Regions from separate parts of the Lactobacillus sp. ESL0228 genome, predicted to be linked through region 2. Evidence: predicted binding sites of a transcription regulator. Region 2 holds the regulator's gene; the other holds the start of a gene.
What was found. Region 2 encodes NrdR, which represses ribonucleotide reductase genes. Its sites were predicted from a motif close to ACACNATATATNGTGT; they were not measured.
Positions count from the first base shown of each region.

Region 1: a site for NrdR is predicted at 6,910-6,925, ahead of nrdJ (ribonucleoside-triphosphate reductase, adenosylcobalamin-dependent). Genes of this name have one in related genera too.

Region 1 is NZ_REHJ01000001.1:45,915-55,355, forward strand. It holds gene F5ESL0228_RS00215 (alpha/beta hydrolase) at 1-149, opposite strand, end outside; gene F5ESL0228_RS00220 (1-deoxy-D-xylulose-5-phosphate synthase) at 177-1,922, opposite strand; gene F5ESL0228_RS00225 (NAD(P)-dependent oxidoreductase) at 2,203-3,075, shown strand; gene F5ESL0228_RS00230 (cob(I)yrinic acid a,c-diamide adenosyltransferase) at 3,133-3,672, opposite strand; gene F5ESL0228_RS00235 (ECF transporter S component) at 3,669-4,184, opposite strand; gene F5ESL0228_RS00240 (DUF4430 domain-containing protein) at 4,184-4,570, opposite strand; gene nrdJ (ribonucleoside-triphosphate reductase, adenosylcobalamin-dependent) at 4,606-6,840, opposite strand; gene F5ESL0228_RS00250 (YjjG family noncanonical pyrimidine nucleotidase) at 7,418-8,122, shown strand; gene proC (pyrroline-5-carboxylate reductase) at 8,209-8,973, shown strand; gene F5ESL0228_RS00260 (D-2-hydroxyacid dehydrogenase) at 9,125-9,441, opposite strand, start outside.
Region 2 is NZ_REHJ01000008.1:467,665-477,105, reverse strand. It holds gene F5ESL0228_RS05815 (Cof-type HAD-IIB family hydrolase) at 1-376, shown strand, start outside; gene F5ESL0228_RS05810 (CopY/TcrY family copper transport repressor) at 402-839, shown strand; gene F5ESL0228_RS05805 (hypothetical protein) at 874-1,587, shown strand; gene polA (DNA polymerase I) at 1,876-4,548, shown strand; gene mutM (bifunctional DNA-formamidopyrimidine glycosylase/DNA-(apurinic or apyrimidinic site) lyase) at 4,563-5,390, shown strand; gene coaE (dephospho-CoA kinase) at 5,390-6,007, shown strand; gene nrdR (transcriptional regulator NrdR) at 5,994-6,461, shown strand; gene F5ESL0228_RS08370 (DnaD domain protein) at 6,464-7,825, shown strand; gene dnaI (primosomal protein DnaI) at 7,835-8,734, shown strand; gene thrS (threonine--tRNA ligase) at 9,133-9,441, shown strand, end outside.

The DNA of each region.
Region 1 (9,441 bases), on a different contig from region 2:
CTACTTCCCCAACCATGGAAAAAGATGGTAGGTGTTGCAATTTGACTGCTAGCGTCTTTTTCTTGGAGGAAATTGTAAAAAAGAAATCCGGAAAAAATAAGAATAATTATTAAAGCAAGACTAATAAAAGTTGTTTTGCTTTTCTTCATGTTTGTTCCTCCATAATAGCTGATAAGTTAAAGTGCCTTTAGGTCATCAGTAATTTGTTCAACAGTTAAATGATTATCTCGGTAGATTTGAGCAAGTGGTGTTTGGTCAGTATAAATCCGTTTTTGTCCATAATTCAAAACCTTAATATTTTGCTTACCTAGGTAGGAAGCGACTTTTTGACCAAAACCACCATCAAGTATGTTATTTTCAAGAGTAATAATAACTTGGTGATTCTGTGCTAATTTATCTAGGGATTGCTTATCAAGGATATTAGCTGAAATCGGATTTACAAGAGTGGCACCCAATTTTTGAGCAAGATTTTCACCTAAAGAATAAAAATCACCTAAGGCTAGGATTGCTATATTTTTACCTGGTTGAATTTGATATTGAATCTGGTCATAATCTGTTTCAATTTGTGTAGCGCTATCAGTAGGAACACTAAGTGTGGGCATTTTAATAGCTACAGGATGCTGTCTTTGTTTAATTGCCCATTGCAGCATTGCACGTTCTTCTGCTAAAGAGGTTGGTGCAAGATAAATCCAATTAGGCAGATTAGAAATCATTACTTGATCAAATATACCCAAATGTGTTTTTGATTCACTCGACAATCCACCACCAGCAACCATCATTACTACTGGCAAATTATTTGCTGCGACATCGTGAGATAGTTGATCAAAAGCTCGTTGTAAAAAAGTCGAATTTTCAAATAATACAGGAATTCCTCCTTCTTTGGCAAAACCAGCTGCAAAAGCAACAGATTCTTGCTCCGCTATACCAACGTCGGTGTAATTATCAGGATAATCATGCTTAAATTGATCAAGATTAAACACTCCTGGAATTGCTGCATTGATCGCCATGATTTTTTGCCCCATTTGTATTTCTTCTTTAAGAACGTCAAGGGCTATTGTTTTTGCAGTCGGCTTGTCTAAAACAGGTGTAGTTGGTTGATCAGTAGCTAAATCAAATGGTACAACCCAGTGGTGAGCTTCCTCATCCTTAAGAGCGGGTTCGTATCCTTTGCCTTTTGTTGTATTAATGTGTAAAAGAATTGGATGATCGACATCTTTTACGGCCTTGAAAGCAGCAATCATATCTGAGAGATCATTACCATTTTGAACATAACGGTAATCAAAACCCATTGCTGTAAATGGATTTTCTTTAGCTTGACCATTCGAATTTCTTAACTTAGCTAGGGCAGTGACGAGCCCACCTACATTTTGATCAATCGACCACTGGTTATCATTAACCACAATAACTAAATTGTGCTTTTCGATTGCAGCATTGTTTAATCCTTCAAAGGCTAAACCCCCTGTCATTGAGCCATCACCAATTAAAGCCATAATGTTTTCATGACCGCCCATGAGATCTCGTGCTTTGGCCATACCTGTTGCTAAAGCAATGGATGTGGATGTATGTCCAATTGAATAGTAATCATAGGGACTTTCATCTGGATTAGAATATGGAGTAACGTCCTTATAGTGTTCTGGGTCTAGCCATGCTTGAGCACGTCCGGTTAACATTTTATGTGGATATGTTTGATGTGAAACATCCCAAACAATCTTATCTGTGGGTGCATTGAAAACATAGTGGTAGGCAATAGTTGCTTCTACTATTCCTAAATCTGGTCCCAGGTGCCCGCCTTCTGCAGCATCTTTTTCTAAGACTAGTGTTCGGATTTCTTCAGCTAATTGTTCCATTTCACTTATGCTTAAATTTTTTAAGTCTTGCGGACTAGAAATTTTTCTTAATAAGTAATCATTATGATTATTCATGATTAATACCTCCTAGTAATATAACTATTATAGGTTTGATAGTATAAAGTATAAAATACTTTATTTTGATAGCATTAATAAGTTTTAGTAATGTTAGTTTATTTAGGATATTGGTTTCTAACATGCAAAACTGATATTAGTGTATCAAATTATAAGACTAATTGTAGTACCTAAGGTAAGGACGAAGTCAACAAAAATATTTTATCTAGTAAAATACTTGATGTTTTTTGAGCTATAATCAAGGAGAATAAGTGACAAGTTTATCAAAATAAAAAAGGAGCTGAAGATGATGAAGATTGGTTTCATTGGAACAGGTGTGATGGGGAATGCAATCTGTTTGCATCTAATACAAGCAGGGCACCAACTCTATGTTTATAACCGGACAAAAAGTAAAGCGAATAATTTGATTTCGCGTGGTGCGATATGGTGCACAACTCCACAAGAAGTGACTGAAGCAGTAGACTTAGTTTTTACAATGGTAGGATTTCCAAGTGATGTCGAGAAAGTTTATTTTGGTAAGAATGGGATCTTATCTGCATCGGTAAATAAAAAATATCTTGTCGATATGACAACCTCTAAACCTCAACTGGCTCAAAAAATTGCTGCTACTGGTAATAAAAAAGGAGCTCTTGTCTTAGATGCTCCAGTATCTGGAGGTGATCTTGGTGCAAAGAATGGAACATTAACAATTATGGTTGGGGGTAGTAAAGACGCATATAAAGAATTGAACCCCATTTTTAAGGATTTTGGCAAACAGATACACTATTTTGGTTTACCAGGCTCAGGTCAAAACACTAAAATGGCTAATCAAATTATGATTGCGGGTACAATGACGGGAATGACTGAATGTTTGGTTTATGCTCAAAAGGCTGGGTTAGATTTAGAAGCAGTTCTTAAAACACTTGGTGGAGGAAGTGCAGCTAATTGGAGTTTAACAAATTACGGACCCAGAATTCTTAAAAAAGATTATACACCGGGATTTTTTAGTAAGCACTTTCTAAAGGATTTGCGGATTGCATTGGAAACTGCTGAAGAAATGAATATAAATCTGCCAGCAACAGCAGAAGCAAAAAAGTTGTATGAGATTTTAGTAGATAAAAAACATTTAGGCGATTTAGGAACACAGGGCCTGATTAAACTTTGGTGGAAGTAAACAAATCGAAAGACGGAACAGCTATTTTAAGTTGTTCCGTCTATATATATTAAAATACTAATACTTGCTATTAACGTCTTTAACTCCGTCTAGTACATTAGCATAACGCGCTAGGATAAATAAGTAGTCTGATAAGCGGTTAATATACTGTAGACATGTTAAGGGTAACTTTTGTTTTTTGATATTCAACTTAACCATAGCTCGTTCTGCACGTCTAGCAATTGTGCGAGCGTAATGTATGTTTGCTGCTGTCATGCAGCCGCTAGGTAAAATAAATTCTGTCATTGAGGGGAGTGCAGCAGTTATTTTATCAATTTTTTGCTCGAGCTGAATTACTTTTTCTTTAGTGATTTCATTTCGTCCCTTGACAACAATATCACCTTCAAGCAAGTAAAGATCACGTTGTAAATTTTGTAATACAATTAATAATTTACTACAGTTTGGCGATAAATTCGCAATTACTACACCAAGATAAGACTGTAATTCATCAATATCACCAATAGTTTCAATTTGTAGATCATATTTAGGAACCATTTTTCCAGTAACTTGTTTTGTTAGGCCATGATCGCCAACTTTTGTATAAATATTTAAAGTCATGATATTCTCCGCTTATAATGATTAAGTGCAATATTTAGAGGTTGATAAAGAATAAGATAAAAGGCAAAATTTCCTATGGCGTGATAAGTATCAAAGGTAAGGCTTCCAGCCCAGTAAGCTAAGAATGAAGAAATACCACCGAAAATTGACATTCCTAGATCGACCAAAAAGCCATATTCCCAACCCAAAAAAGTCACCAAAATTAGTTGAAAAATAAAATGCTGTTTGAGGTGTAAGAATTTATTAAAAAATGCAATGGTTAAAATACAACCGCTATAAGCTAAAATTTGAGGAATTGTCCATATGCCAAAGCCTAAGTAAATATTGGAAATTACCATAGTCAAAATTGCTAAAACTATCCCAAAACTGATATTAAGATTTAGAGTAACAATCATTAAAATTGCAGTAACTGGTTGAACATTTGGTATAGGGACAACTTTGAAAATTCTTAATACCACACACATAGCAGTTAAGATTGCCAGGAGAGCAATCTTTTTGGTTGAAGTGTTCATCAGCCAATTTTGGCCAAAGTAAATTTGATTTTGTCGTGGTTGGCAACTCTTTGTTGTGTAACTCCCTTATTAGCAAATTTTCCATTAATTGTATAAGTCCAATAAATTTTTTTTGCAGGATTCTGTTTCTTACCATCAATTGCGGTGACGAAACCGTTGGTACTTTCAACACGCCAAGCTTTTTTTAATCCAGTCATCACAGTGGCCTTTTTTGCAACTTTAATACTCTTTTTTTTGAGATTCTTACCACTGCGATTCAAAGTATAGGTGACTGTATAATTATTGGTTCTTTTAGCAGCTACTTCTTGAGTATTCTGTTCACTTGTTAGCAAAAAAGTAAAGATAGTAGCCATTCCAGCGATTATAGTTAATTTGTTTTTTCTCATTATTCCAAAACTCCTATTCTTAATTTGTTTAAAATTTATTTGACGGGGCATGCACCTGCGTCACAATCAGATTGGTCAATTAATTCCATGTCTTTTTGATCATTGTTTTGCTGAGCAAAAACAGAGGCAATATCAGCAATAATTGTTGCTTTTCTTTTTTCATAAGTTTCCTTATCAATTGGCTCTTTGGGTGCTTGTTTTAATGATCCACCATAATAAGGTAAAAGTGAAGTAGACTTGATAATATGGCGATATTGTTTAAACAACTGTGTAATTTGTTCACTTTCATCATGTTGAAAAGTAATTGTGCAACTAACAGCATTGTCTGACCAATATGTTTGCAAAAAAGCTTGGGTGGCAAATTGTTCAGCAATTGAAATCGTTCCAGCAGATGCAAAGTTCTTGCTATCTGCATGTGCTGCTCGAAGAGGAAATTCAACACAAATCGTATTTTGTGTATAAATATCAGGTTCTGAGTAATAGCCACAAGCATCTAAAGCCTTGAGCAATGGGTCTGAAGCCTGAAACCGGATCCGTTGAATTAAATAACCAGCATAATGGAAGTGCATTCCTTCAGATACACCAGCAAGTTTTGCAACTGTTCCTGAGGGCTTAACAGTTGTATGTTTAATTGAAAGGTTACACCCTAGGGTTTTACTATATTTTTTATCTGCGTCAACAACTGCTTGATAGGCTTCAGAAACCATTTTGATTCCTTTTGGATCGTAAATAGGTTCTTTAATTTTTTCACCTGTTTCTTTGTCGATATCATCTTTGAAACCTGTGACTACTCGATGACCTAAATCGTTTAACAACCAGTCCTGAATACCAGACATTGAAACACCAATTCGGCGATTTTGATGAATAATTTTTCTAGATATTTCCCAATCATATTCGCTGAAAGTAACACGTTTGGCATAACGTGCAGCTAGGTTAAAAACTTCAGTTAAATTCCAACCTTGCTCTTCAGCGATATAGGGAAAAACTTCGAATAAGTTGCAAGGTTCACCATTTGCTAGAGATATTTCACCACATGGATTAGTACCTTCGACATCATTGTCAATAGATTTTTGATAGCCGTCAATAATTCGACCATAATTACGAGATAAATCTAAATTAACTATCCCAGGCTCACCATTCTCTTTAATTCCATTTGCAATTGGTTCATAATTGATAAAGTGTGAGTCGATTGCGACGCTATTATTTGAAGCCCAACGATGATGGTAAAGTTTATTTTGATCTTGTTTCATTGTTATAAAGGATTGATCATCATTGGAACCTAGTGCTAGTTCTGCAGATCGTCTAACATTACCTGCCACGACTGCTTTTCCAATTAGATTACAAATATCAGTAGTATCAACGGAAGTAAGGTGACTGTTTAAGCGATCGTTAAGGATTTGATTAATATCAAATAGCATTTCGACTAATGGCATTGGACCGGAAGCAGTACCGCCAAAGCCATGGATTTTAGCACCGTAAGGACGAATATTGCTTATATCTAGCACTAGTTTGGTTTCTTTTTCAGGATTTGTTTGTTTGAAATGCATATCAATTAATCGAGCTTGAGCAAGAACCCAGCCTTCTCGAGTGTCAGGTAAAGAATAGTAAAGATAATCGCCAGTATCCTTACTTTTCCTGATCCATTCTTCTTTGTCAGTTGCACCTAATTTGATTGAATCATTATATGAATTACTACTCTTAGCGATCACAATTGTTAAATCGATTTTGTTATCGACTAGAGGTATTTGGCTGATATTACTCTTAACTACAGAAAAACCTACACCACCTCCTTTCATAAGTTGATCAAATAGAAAAGAAAATGGCATTGAAACGGCTTTTTGTTCAGGATTTAAATAGCAAGGAGAAATATGGCTGTTTCCATAATTTTGCGGACGGATAGCAATAAACCAACAATTATTTAATGAATCACCATTGCGTTTTTGATAATCTGTTCCAGAAATCCATAAGTTCCGTCCAGAAGGAGTTGCGGCTAGGCCATAAACTAACTTGAATAGTTTCTTGGCTTCGTCAGTGAGCTGGGAAATAATTTCGTGTGTAGGTGAGTTTCTTAAACGTGGATCTAAATTGATATTCCCTTCGATAACACGTTTAACAGTTTCATCCCAATTCTCAGAGCGATTTTGTTCTGGAAGCCAACGAGCATAGGTTCTTTTGTAAGTTACCCAACCCAATTCTCCCCAATGTGGTCTAATATTTTGTTTCACTTGCTTAATATAGGACTTATCTAAAGTTATTATAGGTTTTTTCATATTCAAAGTTACTCCTAAAATAATAATTTGTTTCACACATACATTATATATGGTTCTTATTAAAATATACCACAACATGTTGTGGTTTAACAAAAATATTTATTACTTTTCGAAAAGTTTTTTATGTGGGAGTAAGCTTAATGAAGTATAAAAAATTATATAGAATTAAATGTATAGAAAAACACAACAGATTAATTTAAATCTGCTGTGTTCACAAGTTATCAGGAGCAAAATTAATGACGAACTAAGCTGAATAATACGAAGAGAGCACTTCCCAATAAAATAAGAGGTATAAGAAAATGGACAAAAAAGATAAAAACAATAGCGCATGTTAATAAGAAAAATAGTATCTTAAAAATTCCGATACCAATTTTGCTAAATAGTCCAATCAAGCAAAATATTAATAAAAGTGTAATCATTCCTAATCACCTTTGTTAATAAGTTAAATAATATTATAGTCTTTTTTTGTTTAAATTTAGTTTTAAAGCTTAATCTTAAATAATCATTAATAGTTATTATGACATGATATAATAGATTTTCAACTTAGAGAAAGAAAAATACTGACGGAGGAGCACACTTGCACTTTAAACAAATAATTTTTGATATTGATGATACTTTAATAGATTTTGCTTCTACCGAAAATTTTGCTTTGCACAGCCTTTTTAGTGCTCATCATTGGCATTTAACAGCTGATTTACAAAGACGATACAATACTTACAATCAGGGGTTATGGCGACAACTTGAACGAGGTAAGATTACTTATAATCAACTTAGTGAGATGGTTTTTAGTAATTTTATTCGGGATAATCTTAATATTGAGATTGATGGTAATGCCATTATGAATGAATATCGTTCTTATTTTAGTGAAACACATAAATTATTGCCTGGAGTTAAAAATACGTTGGACTTTGCTAAGAAGAATGGTTATAAATTAACCATCTTGAGTAATGGTGAAACATATATGCAATCTCATCGGCTAGAACTAGCAAAAATCAAAGACTACTTTTCTTTAATTGTTACCTCAGAAGAAGCAGGTTTTTCAAAACCAGATCCGAAGATTTTTGATTATTTTTTTGGTTTAACTGAAATTAGTGCCGATGAAACTATCTTTTTTGGGGATGGATTACAATCAGATATTTTGGGTGCTAAAAATTATGGCTTTGATTGTATTTGGTATAACCACCGCCACCGAAAAAACACTCTGAATTTGCAACCATTGGTGGAAGTAACGACTTACCCACAACTAGTTAAGATTCTTAAAACAAATCTGTCACAGAGATGATTAATTTGAGAAAGTAGTTATACCATGGTTGATGTTTATTATGTTTAAAATTTAACAATAAAGTGACTAAATTAAGGATGATAAGAATGAAAATAGGATTTATTGGAACAGGTAAAATTGGAAAAGCAATAATTTTGGGGCTACTTAATGCCGATATGGTAAATACAGATATTTTTGTTTATGATGGTGGCCATAAGTCGGCCCAAACAGTTGCTGACAAATTAAAATTACAGTTAATTAAAAATTATTCAGAATTCATAAATTGTGATGCTGTTATTGTAGCTGTTGGAAGTCCAGCTAATGAAAAGATTTTTATGAAACTGAGTCAAGTATATCGCGGTATTATTATTTCAACTGGCGGAGGAGACTTATTAAAAATTAATCAGAAGCTATCAGGTAACAGTTCTTTTGTAAAAGTAGTACCCAATACACCCGTTCAATTAGGTGAAGGAATCACTGTAATTAGTTTTAAAGAAGATGAGTCAGAAGAAGTAATTACTAAGGTTAAGACCTTGTTTACTAGTTTAGGAGATGTGTATATTGTTCCAGAGAAATTATTAGGCATCTATGGTACTATTGCTGGTTGTACCCCTGCGTATATTGATCTTTTAATTGAGGCGCTCAGTGATGCTGCCGTTGAAAATGGGGTTAAGCGGTCAGAGTCATATCGAATTATTGAAAAGATGCTTTTGGGAACAGCAAAACTGGCACTGACTAGTCAAAAATTACCTGAAGAATTGAAGGACGAAGTAACAACACCAGGGGGTTCAACAATTAAGGGTGTAAATAAACTTGAAGAAAAGGGATTCCGTGGAGCATTAATCGCAGCAATTAATGCATCGATGAACTAGAAGACGTTTCATGTGAAACAATTATTTAATGAAACAAATAAGGATCAAATGCTTTGATTAAAACATTTGGTCCTTTTTAAACTGGTAAATGGCCTACCAGCTTTTTGAGTAAGTCAATATATGTATTTAAGAATTGGAATAAGTTGAAAGATTAAAATTCTTTGGTTAAGTCAACTGGAGTATCAGGTTTTTCGCCTTTAATCAGCTTTAAGTTATTATCAAAAGAATTAATAACCATGTTACGAACAGCATGAGTAGTGTAAAAGGCAGTATGAGGAGTTACCAAGACATTTGGACGAGCGATTAAGTCAGCCAAGCGTTTATCTGGCAATTCTTTAGTACTGAAATCGTTGTTAAAGATCCCAACTTCATTTTCATAAGTATCCATTACGAAACCAAAGATTTTACCAGAGTCTAATCCGCGAACAATTGCATCAGTATCAACTAATGGTCCTCTAGAAACATTGA
Region 2 (9,441 bases):
CTTTACTTTCAACAAAGCCACCTTTGGCTTAATTGACGATATCGAGGATGTTGATCTATTATGGCAGAGTATTCCAGATTGGGCATTTGCTAAATACGATATTATTAGAAGTCTTCCGGAAATCATTGAGATTACTCCCAAAAATGTTTCAAAGGGTAGTGCCCTCGAACAATTAGCTGATCGCTTGAAAATTGAACAAAATCAAATAATGGTTTTTGGAGATCAGAGTAATGACTTGTCTATGTTTACAAATCCTAGATTTAAAAAGATTGCTATGGGAAATGCCATTGATATGATTAAAAAGAACGCGGACTACGTGACAGAAGATAACGATCATGACGGAGTTGCCCAAGCACTAAAAAAATTTATATTGTAGTAGAATTAAGATTGAGTTAATGGTTATGGTGGAAAAAAAGATCGAGCATAATATTTCTGAAGCGGAATGGGAAGTCATGCGTATTGTGTGGACACTAGGTAAAATACATACGGGTGATGTGATTGAACAGTTGCAATTAAAAAAAGATTGGTCGCAGTCAACGATTAAAACATTAATGAGACGCTTAGTGAAGAAAGGTCTTTTGCAAACACATAAGGATGGTCACCGTTTTGTATATTCGGCGACGGTTACTCAAGTGGAAATGATGATTCAAGTTACAAATGAAATGATGAGTCGTATGTGTGATATGCATAAAGGACAGGTGTTGATTGAAATTATCAAAAAGATACCATTAACTAAAAATGATATTACAACAATTGAACAAGAACTAGCCTGTAAAAAAGAGAATGCTCCGGCAATGGTTCCGTGCGATTGTTTAACGCTGGGGCAGCATGATTGTTAACCCTAAGCTAATTAATCGGAGGCGAATAGTTTAAATGAAAAAAATTGGTACTTTTTTGTTGCGAATAGTTTTTGCTGTTTTGGTTTGCATTTCTGGTTTCTTATTATTGAAAAGCCCTATAAATATCGTTGTAGAGAATGTTCCAGCAATGGCTAAAGCAATTGTTCAAAAGAATGTTGACCACTCAGACAATATAGATTTAAAAAATACGTTAAAATTAGGGGAAGAACTTGGCGTTACGGATAAAATTTGGGGTCAACTTCAACGCAAGTATCAGTATAATCTTTCTTATACAAACCTTTATAATCTTAGCGTTAGTTATCAAGAAAATGGAGAATTGACGGATAAGAATTTAAATCTAACTGAGAAAAATCAAATTCAGAAGGCCTTTAATTATGTTATCATAGACAGAATTAATCATAATTTGAAACATAACTCACAGTCAGTAAAGCAAAAAATTAATATGTTTCATTACTTTTTCTTCGGAGTAATTGCCGTCTTTGCGATTACAGCGCTTCTTATTTTACTTGGCAAAAAAATCGCTTCGTTATTATTGCTACTTTCAGCGGGAGCAACATTTGGCTTGCAACAATTCTACGTTAATGAATTATTGCAATATCTGCAAACTGAGTTTTATCACGGGATTACTTTGTCAACGTCGGCTGCCCTTTGGCTCGGCTTGGGACTTGCATTGGTAATAATAGTGCTTTGGCCGTTAGTCTTAAAAATCACAGCTAAAAATAATTAAATTAAAATAGATTAAAAAATCTAAATTTTCAGTAATTGAAAATTTGGATTTTTTGCTTTGAATATCTCAGACAATTTAGAAATATTTCGAAAAGAATAATTATAATTAAAAAGTTTATGTTATTTAAGATTTAGGTTGGATGAACTTAACTCTAACATCTTAAAAATTAAATACCAAAAAAACAAATAAACGACTTTTCTATGCACACCAAGGCCCTAGTCTGCAAGATGCGATAAAAACTGTTAAAATGATAGTTAAATTAATTGAAGTTTTACATGAGGAGATCTAATGGCTAATCAAAAATTGCTTTTAATCGATGGTAATTCTATTGCCTTTCGTGCCTTTTATGCACTATACCGTCAGCTTGATAATTTCAAGAATTCAGAGGGTTTGCATACTAATGCCATTTATACATTTAAAAATATGTTGGATGTTTTGTTAAATGACATCAACCCCGACCATGTATTGGTTGCTTTTGATGCTGGCAAAACGACTTTTAGAAATGCTATGTATGATGATTATAAAGGTGGACGACAGAAAACCCCTCCAGAACTTTCGGAGCAACTTCCGTATATTCAGGAGTTATTGCATGATTTGGGGATTTCGACCTACGAGTTAGTCAATTACGAAGCTGACGATATTATTGGAACTTTTGCCAAGCTAGGGGAAAATTCCGCTTATGATGTTACAGTTGTAACTGGAGATAAAGATTTAACGCAGCTTGCTTCTGATAAAATTACTGTTATGGTAACCAAGACGGGAGTACAGAATTTAGAGGCTTATACCCCAGAACACATGAAAGAAGTTAATGGCGTTACTCCGACGGAATTTATCGATATGAAGGCTTTAATGGGTGATAATTCGGATAACTATCCTGGGGTTACCAAAGTTGGTCCCAAGACAGCTTCGAATTTGATTCAACAATACGGCTCAGTGGAAAATCTATATCAGCATGTAGATGAGTTGAAGAAGTCTAAATTGAAAGAAAATTTAATCAATGATAGGGATAAAGCCTTTTTAGCTAAGAAACTAGCGACAATTAATTGCCAAACGCCCGTAACCATTACTCTAGATGACATAAAAAAACAAGAAGTTAATTACAAAAAGCTTCATCGTTTTTATGAAAAAATGAATTTCCGTAAATTTTTAAACGAATTAGAATCTAGTACCGATTTGGTTGCCACTAAAGAAACAACTCCAATCGTACCAGTTAAATATACTATTGTAACTAATGAAAATATTACTGATATTAAAGTGAAAAGTGGGGCAACAATTAGTTTTTACTTAGCCATGCTTGGCGCAAATTATCATCTTGCCAATTTTGTTGGCTTTGCCCTTAAAGCGGGTAAGCAAATCTTTGTTAGTCGCGATATGGATCTTTTAAAAAGCACTAATCTCCAACATGCGCTTGAAGATAAGCAGGTTAAGAAAAATGTGTTTGACTTAAAGCGAACAATGGTCGGCTTAAATCGGTTGGGAATCACTGCTCATGGAATTGATTATGATATGCTTTTAGCCTCATATCTTATTAATAATGAAAACAATTCTGATGACATGGGTGAAATTTGTCACATGTACGGTAACGACTCAGTTATGCGTGATGAGGAAATTTATGGTAAAGGTAGAAGTTTGCAGATTCCTAATGATGATCAAAAGATATTTAATCATTTAGCAAGTAAAGTACAGGCTGTTGAAAGTTTGAAGAATATTTTAGTCGATAAACTGCAAGAACATGAGCAAGACGACCTTTATGCAAGTATTGAAATTCCAGTTGCGCGAGTTTTAGCCATTATGGAAATGAATGGTATTAAAGTGGAAGCAGGTACTTTAATCGATTTACAAAAAGAATTTGCCCAAAAATTAAGTGAATTAGAAAAGAAGATTTTTGAAGAAGCTGGTGAAGAATTCAATTTGAATTCACCAAAACAGCTAGGACATATTCTGTTTGAAAAGTTGAATTTGCCTCCAATTAAGAAAACTAAAACTGGTTATTCAACCTCAGTTGATGTTCTTAATCAATTAAAGGAGCAAAATCCAATTATTCCTCATATATTGACATATCGTCAAATTTCTAAGATTCAGTCAACTTATGTGAATGGCTTACTGGATGTTATTCAACAAGACGGCCGTGTGCATACGCGCTACTTGCAAACATTAACAGCAACTGGTCGTTTGTCATCGGTTGATCCTAATTTACAAAATATTCCAACTAGAACTGAGGAAGGCAAGCAAATTAGAAAGGCTTTTGTTCCAAGTGAACCAGATGGATATATTTTTTCTTGTGACTATTCGCAGATTGAGTTGCGTGTTTTAGCGCAAGTTTCTGGTGATGAGCAAATGCAAGAAGCTTTTAAGACTGGATATGATATTCATGCTCATACAGCGATGAAAATTTTTCATTTGAATTCCACGGATGAAGTTACACCGCTAATGAGGCGTCGTGCAAAGGCTGTTAATTTCGGTATTGTTTATGGAATTTCGGATTATGGTTTATCCAAGAATTTAAATATTAGTCGTAAACAAGCTAAGGAATTTATTGATAACTATTTTGAGCAGTATCCCAAAATTAGTGAATATATGGATAACGCTGTGCAATTTGCACGTGAACATGGTTATGCGGAAACTATTATGCATCGGCGTCGCTACTTACCAGATATTCACGCTAAAAACTATAATGTACGTTCTTTTGCTGAGCGAACAGCGATAAATTCACCAATTCAAGGATCAGCTGCTGATATTATTAAAATTGCAATGATTAATATGCAGCATAAGCTCGACGAATTAAAGTTAAAGACCAAGATGGTAGTTCAAGTACATGATGAATTGATCTTTGATGTGCCTAAAGATGAGCTTGAAATTGTTTCAAAAATTGTTCCACAAGTAATGCAATCTGCCGTCAAACTTGATATTCCTCTAATTGCAGATTCGGGTTATGGTCATAACTGGTTTGAAGCCAAGTAAAGGAGTAATAATAAATGCCAGAACTGCCAGAAGTTGAGACTGTGCGGCGCACACTACTGCCGCTAATTACGGGCAAAACAATCAAGAAAATAACATTGTGGTATCCTAAAATTATTGCCAGTGATCCTAAGGAATTCGTTAATCAATTGACCGGAAAGAAAGTTATTAATATTGATCGTTATGCTAAATATTTACTAATTCGTTTTAATGATAATTTTACCGTTGTGTCGCATTTACGCATGGAGGGAAAGTATCGTTTGGTTAATGAGTTAGATCCTAAAAACAAGCATGATCATGTTCAATTTGCATTCACAGATAGTACGGCACTACGCTATAATGATGTGCGTAAATTTGGTAGAATGCAGTTGGTTAGGACGGGAACAGAAAGAGAAGCTACTGGAATTAGTAAACTTGGCTTTGAACCAAATTCTCCTGAATTTACCAAGGCTTATTTGAGAACCAGTTTAAAACATAAAAAAAAGAATATAAAAAATACATTACTGGATCAATCAGTTGTGGCAGGTCTAGGTAATATTTATGTTGATGAAGTTTTATGGCGCTCTAAAATTAATCCGCTAAGTTTGGCTAGTAAAATCCCCTCAAATCAAGTGGATAATTTGCGTGACAATATTAATGAGATTATTGCGCAGGCAATCATTGAGAAAGGAACAACTATTCATACATATCTAGATGCAAATGGTGAGACAGGCAATTTTCAAAAAATGCTTTTAGTTTATGGGCACCGAGGGGAACCCTGTCGACGCTGCGGGACGGCATTAGAAAAAATTAAGGTTAATGGTCGTGGCACGACATTTTGCCCTTATTGTCAGGTAACCTATTGATGACATTAGTTTTAGGATTAACTGGTGGGATTGCCAGTGGTAAAAGTACTGTCGATGATTTCTTTAAAGAAAGGCAACTGCCAGTTATTGATTGTGATCAGATTGCTCACGAAATTTTGGATATTGGGCAACAAGGGTATAATGATGTGGTAAAGCACTTTGGTAAGAAAATTTTAAATTCTAATCAAACAGTTAATCGTCAGTATCTAGGACAAATGGTCTTTAGTGATAAGCGACAATTGCAAGTTCTTAATCAGATCACTCATCCATTGATTTTTCGGGAAATTCAGACTAAAATTACGCGATATAGGAAGTTACAGAAGCCGTTTATTGTTGTTGATGCTCCTGTGTTATTTGAATCCGGAGGTCAAAATTATTGTGATCGCACTATCTTAGTGACTGTACCAGAGAAAATCCAACTTGAACGCTTAATGGCGCGTGACCATTTAACTAAAGGAAATGCTCTTAAACGTATTCATAGTCAGATGCCCTTAGCTCAGAAGGAAAAATTAGCCGATTATGTCATCACTAATACTGGTACTATCGAAGAATTAAATCAAAAATTAAGTCACTTACTAGTTAAAATAAAAAAGGAGGAACAATATGGAATGTCCTAACTGTAGACAGAATGCCTCGCGAGTCATTGATTCACGACCTAGTGACGAGAATCGGGCAATCAGAAGGCGACGTGAATGCGAAAATTGTGGGTTTCGATTTACTACATTTGAACGAGTAGAAACCACCCCTTTATTGGTTGTCAAGAACGATGGCACACGTGAACCGTTTAGCCGTAAGAAGATTTTACGTGGAGTGATGGCTGCGGGACAAAAGCGACCGATTACCAGTGAACAATTTGAGCAACTGGTTGATCATGTGGAAAATCTGGTCCGTCAGCAAGGAATTAGTGAAATTTCTTCGAAAAAAATTGGTCAACTAGTGATGGATGAGTTGGCAGAATTGGATGATGTTGCTTATATTCGTTTTGCTTCAATTTATCGTGAATTTAAAGATATGTCTAGTTTTATGAAGACAATGGAAGACATGATTGCCAAACGTGAGAAGGACAATTAGTGATGTATGAAACGCCTAATCCTAAACAGCCTTTCTTTATTACTAACCGAGTAGATATTTTTCCGGGTGATTTACGAGTTCTAATTAAACTTTATCAGCCGTTAATTGGTTCACTAGCCTTGTCGCTATATTTAAGCATGATTGAAGATTATGACTCTGGAGCGATGCTGTCTGATGCCAAGGGAATTTATATACTGCAGGAACAGCTTGACTGTGATATAAACAAACTATTATCGAGTTTGCATAAGCTTGAAGCCGTTGGTTTAGTCAGAACTAGTAAGTTAGAAAATCAGATTATGGGACAAATTTTACTCTTCTCTTTGAAGCGTGTACCTAGCAGCAGTGAATTTTTTTCAACGGCACTTTTAACTAGTCTGTTAAAGGAAAAAGTAGGGATAACGATGTTTCAATCATTGAGTCATGAATTTGCTCGTGAAAGTCAAAAATCGTTCAGTCAAATTAATGGCCTTAAGTCTGCTAAAGATGTTTCTGCCTCTTTTATTGATGTTTTTCGGTTGTCAGAAGAAGAAGCAATTGATCCCTCTCCTGAGGTTAAGAAAGCAGCACAAGAAAACCAGATTGTGCAAAGTAAACCGGCCGAAATTAATCCTCCAGAACAAATTGACTGGGAATTTATGAAACAGCAGTTTGAAATTTATCAGATTGCTGGAAGTGAAATTGAGCGAAATCGTCCTGCTATTCAAGGTTTGATGAGGACTTATGGCTTGTCCGAACAGGAATTTGTTGATGAAACCTTGCCATGTTTACATGGTGATTACCACTTGAATATGCCGTTGATTAAACAAACAATTGCTAACAGTATTCATGCTGAGCATACACGCCAGAATCTTAAACAGCAGGAGCAAGCTTCTAATAAAAGTGAGGATATTAAACATTTTAGTATACGAGAACAGCAGGTATTACAACTTGCACAATCGAAGTCTCCTGCTCAATTTATATATCAACTAAAATCAGATCGTCATGATTATGTTGATGCTAGTGAATATCAAGTTCTTGACAATCTTTATAATCAGAAAGGAATTTCTGCTGATTTACTAAATATCTTGACCTATGCCTGTTTGAAAAGTGCCCCGAATGTATCATACCGACTAGCTAACAAAATTTTGCATGATTGGTTGCAACATGGGGTGCAAAGTGGCGCACAGGCGATTGATTACATGGATAAAAGAGAACAAGATAAATTCAAAAAGCAACAGACTCGTTCAGCCAGTTTTTATTCTCATAAACCAGTCGAAAAAGGTACCGATTGGAGTAAAAAGAAGTCGGCAAAAAAGACTGATGTCTCTACGGCAGATCTAAAACAATTCTTTAAAAATTTTGAAGATCAAAACGGCATGAAATAGGTGATAATTATGCAACCAATCAACAAATTTTTAGCACATGGAAATGCAACAAAAGCACAAGGGCACGATAATGAAAACCTGCGTAAGCAAATCTTGAATAATCCAAAAATTCATGAATTTATCAGTCAATATCAAGATCGGTTGACACCTGAAATTATTAATAATAGCCTATCAAGTTTATATGAATATTATCTCTCGCAAGAGCATGATGACCCGGTAACTAGTGGCTATCGTCCTGAACTTATTTTAAGTGGTCAAGCAATCACACTAAAATATGTACCAAAAGAAAGCAAATTGGAAAAAGATCGTGAGCAAAGTATTAAAAAAAACGTGCGTTTAATTAATTTACCATTTGCATTACACGATGTCCGTTTAAGTCAAGTAGAAATGGCTCCGGGACGGGCACCTGCGATTGCAGATATTCAAACTTTTTTAGTGAATTATTCAAAAAATCATCATCCCCAGGGTTTATATTTATCTGGTGATTTTGGAGTTGGTAAAACTTATCTTTTGGCTGGACTTGCAAATACAGTGGCTGCGATGAACAGACAAGTAATATTTTTGCATTTACCAACCTTTATTGCTAATTTGTCAAGTCATTTTAATGATAATAGTTTGGCGGATGAGGTTCAACGAATTGCCCAATGTGATCTATTAATTATTGATGATATCGGTGCAGAAACGCTTAGCCAATGGTCACGTGATGAGGTACTTGCAGTGATTCTGCAAGCTCGAATGGATAATGTTTTACCAACCTTCTTTTCTTCAAATATGGCGATGGAAGAATTAAAGGAACATTTCAAGGAAACAAGAAATGCGATTGATCCCGTTAAGGCAGCTCGATTAATGGAAAGAGTTCATTTCCTGGCTAAGGAAATTGTTGTGTCTGGTCCTAATCGGCGCAATTAAAGTAAAGCATTAAGTGATATGAAACTGATGCTTATACTAATTTCGAAGCATTTTTGTCTAGTATTTTATCAATCTAACAATTAGATAAAGGTGGTTAGAAATTCTCTAACAATCTTCATTAAATTTTAAAAAAGTTTGCAATACGATATTAATTATGTATAATTAACATCAATGAATGAACATGATATTACTCTATTCAGAGAGAAAGACATTATTCTGTAAGTCTTTCAATTGAGTAATACCCCACTCATTCACATGAAAAAGATTTTTAAACGGGTGAGTTCCATTATCAATTCATAGAGATGGTCAAGAATTTTTTTGACCAAACTTTGGGTGGAACCACGCTAAATACGTCCCAGTGCATTTCGCACTGGGACTTTTTTGTTTTGGAGGTATACATGAGTTTTTCAATAATTTTGCCAGATGGTTCAAAAAGGGATTTTAGTCAGGCTATTACGATTAGTAACTTGGCTCATAGTATTTCGACTTCTCTTGGCAAAGCAGCACTTGCTGGTAAGGTTGATGGTCAAATTCGATCGGTTGATTATGAAATTAACCAAGATGCTAAGGTTGCAATTATTACAGATAAGGATGATGAGGGACTAAACATACTTCGTGCCAGCGTTGCCTTTGTTTTTGAAGCAGCAGCTAAGAAGATTTATCCAGAAATATGTTTAGGTGTACATGCAGCAAACGAAGATGGCTTT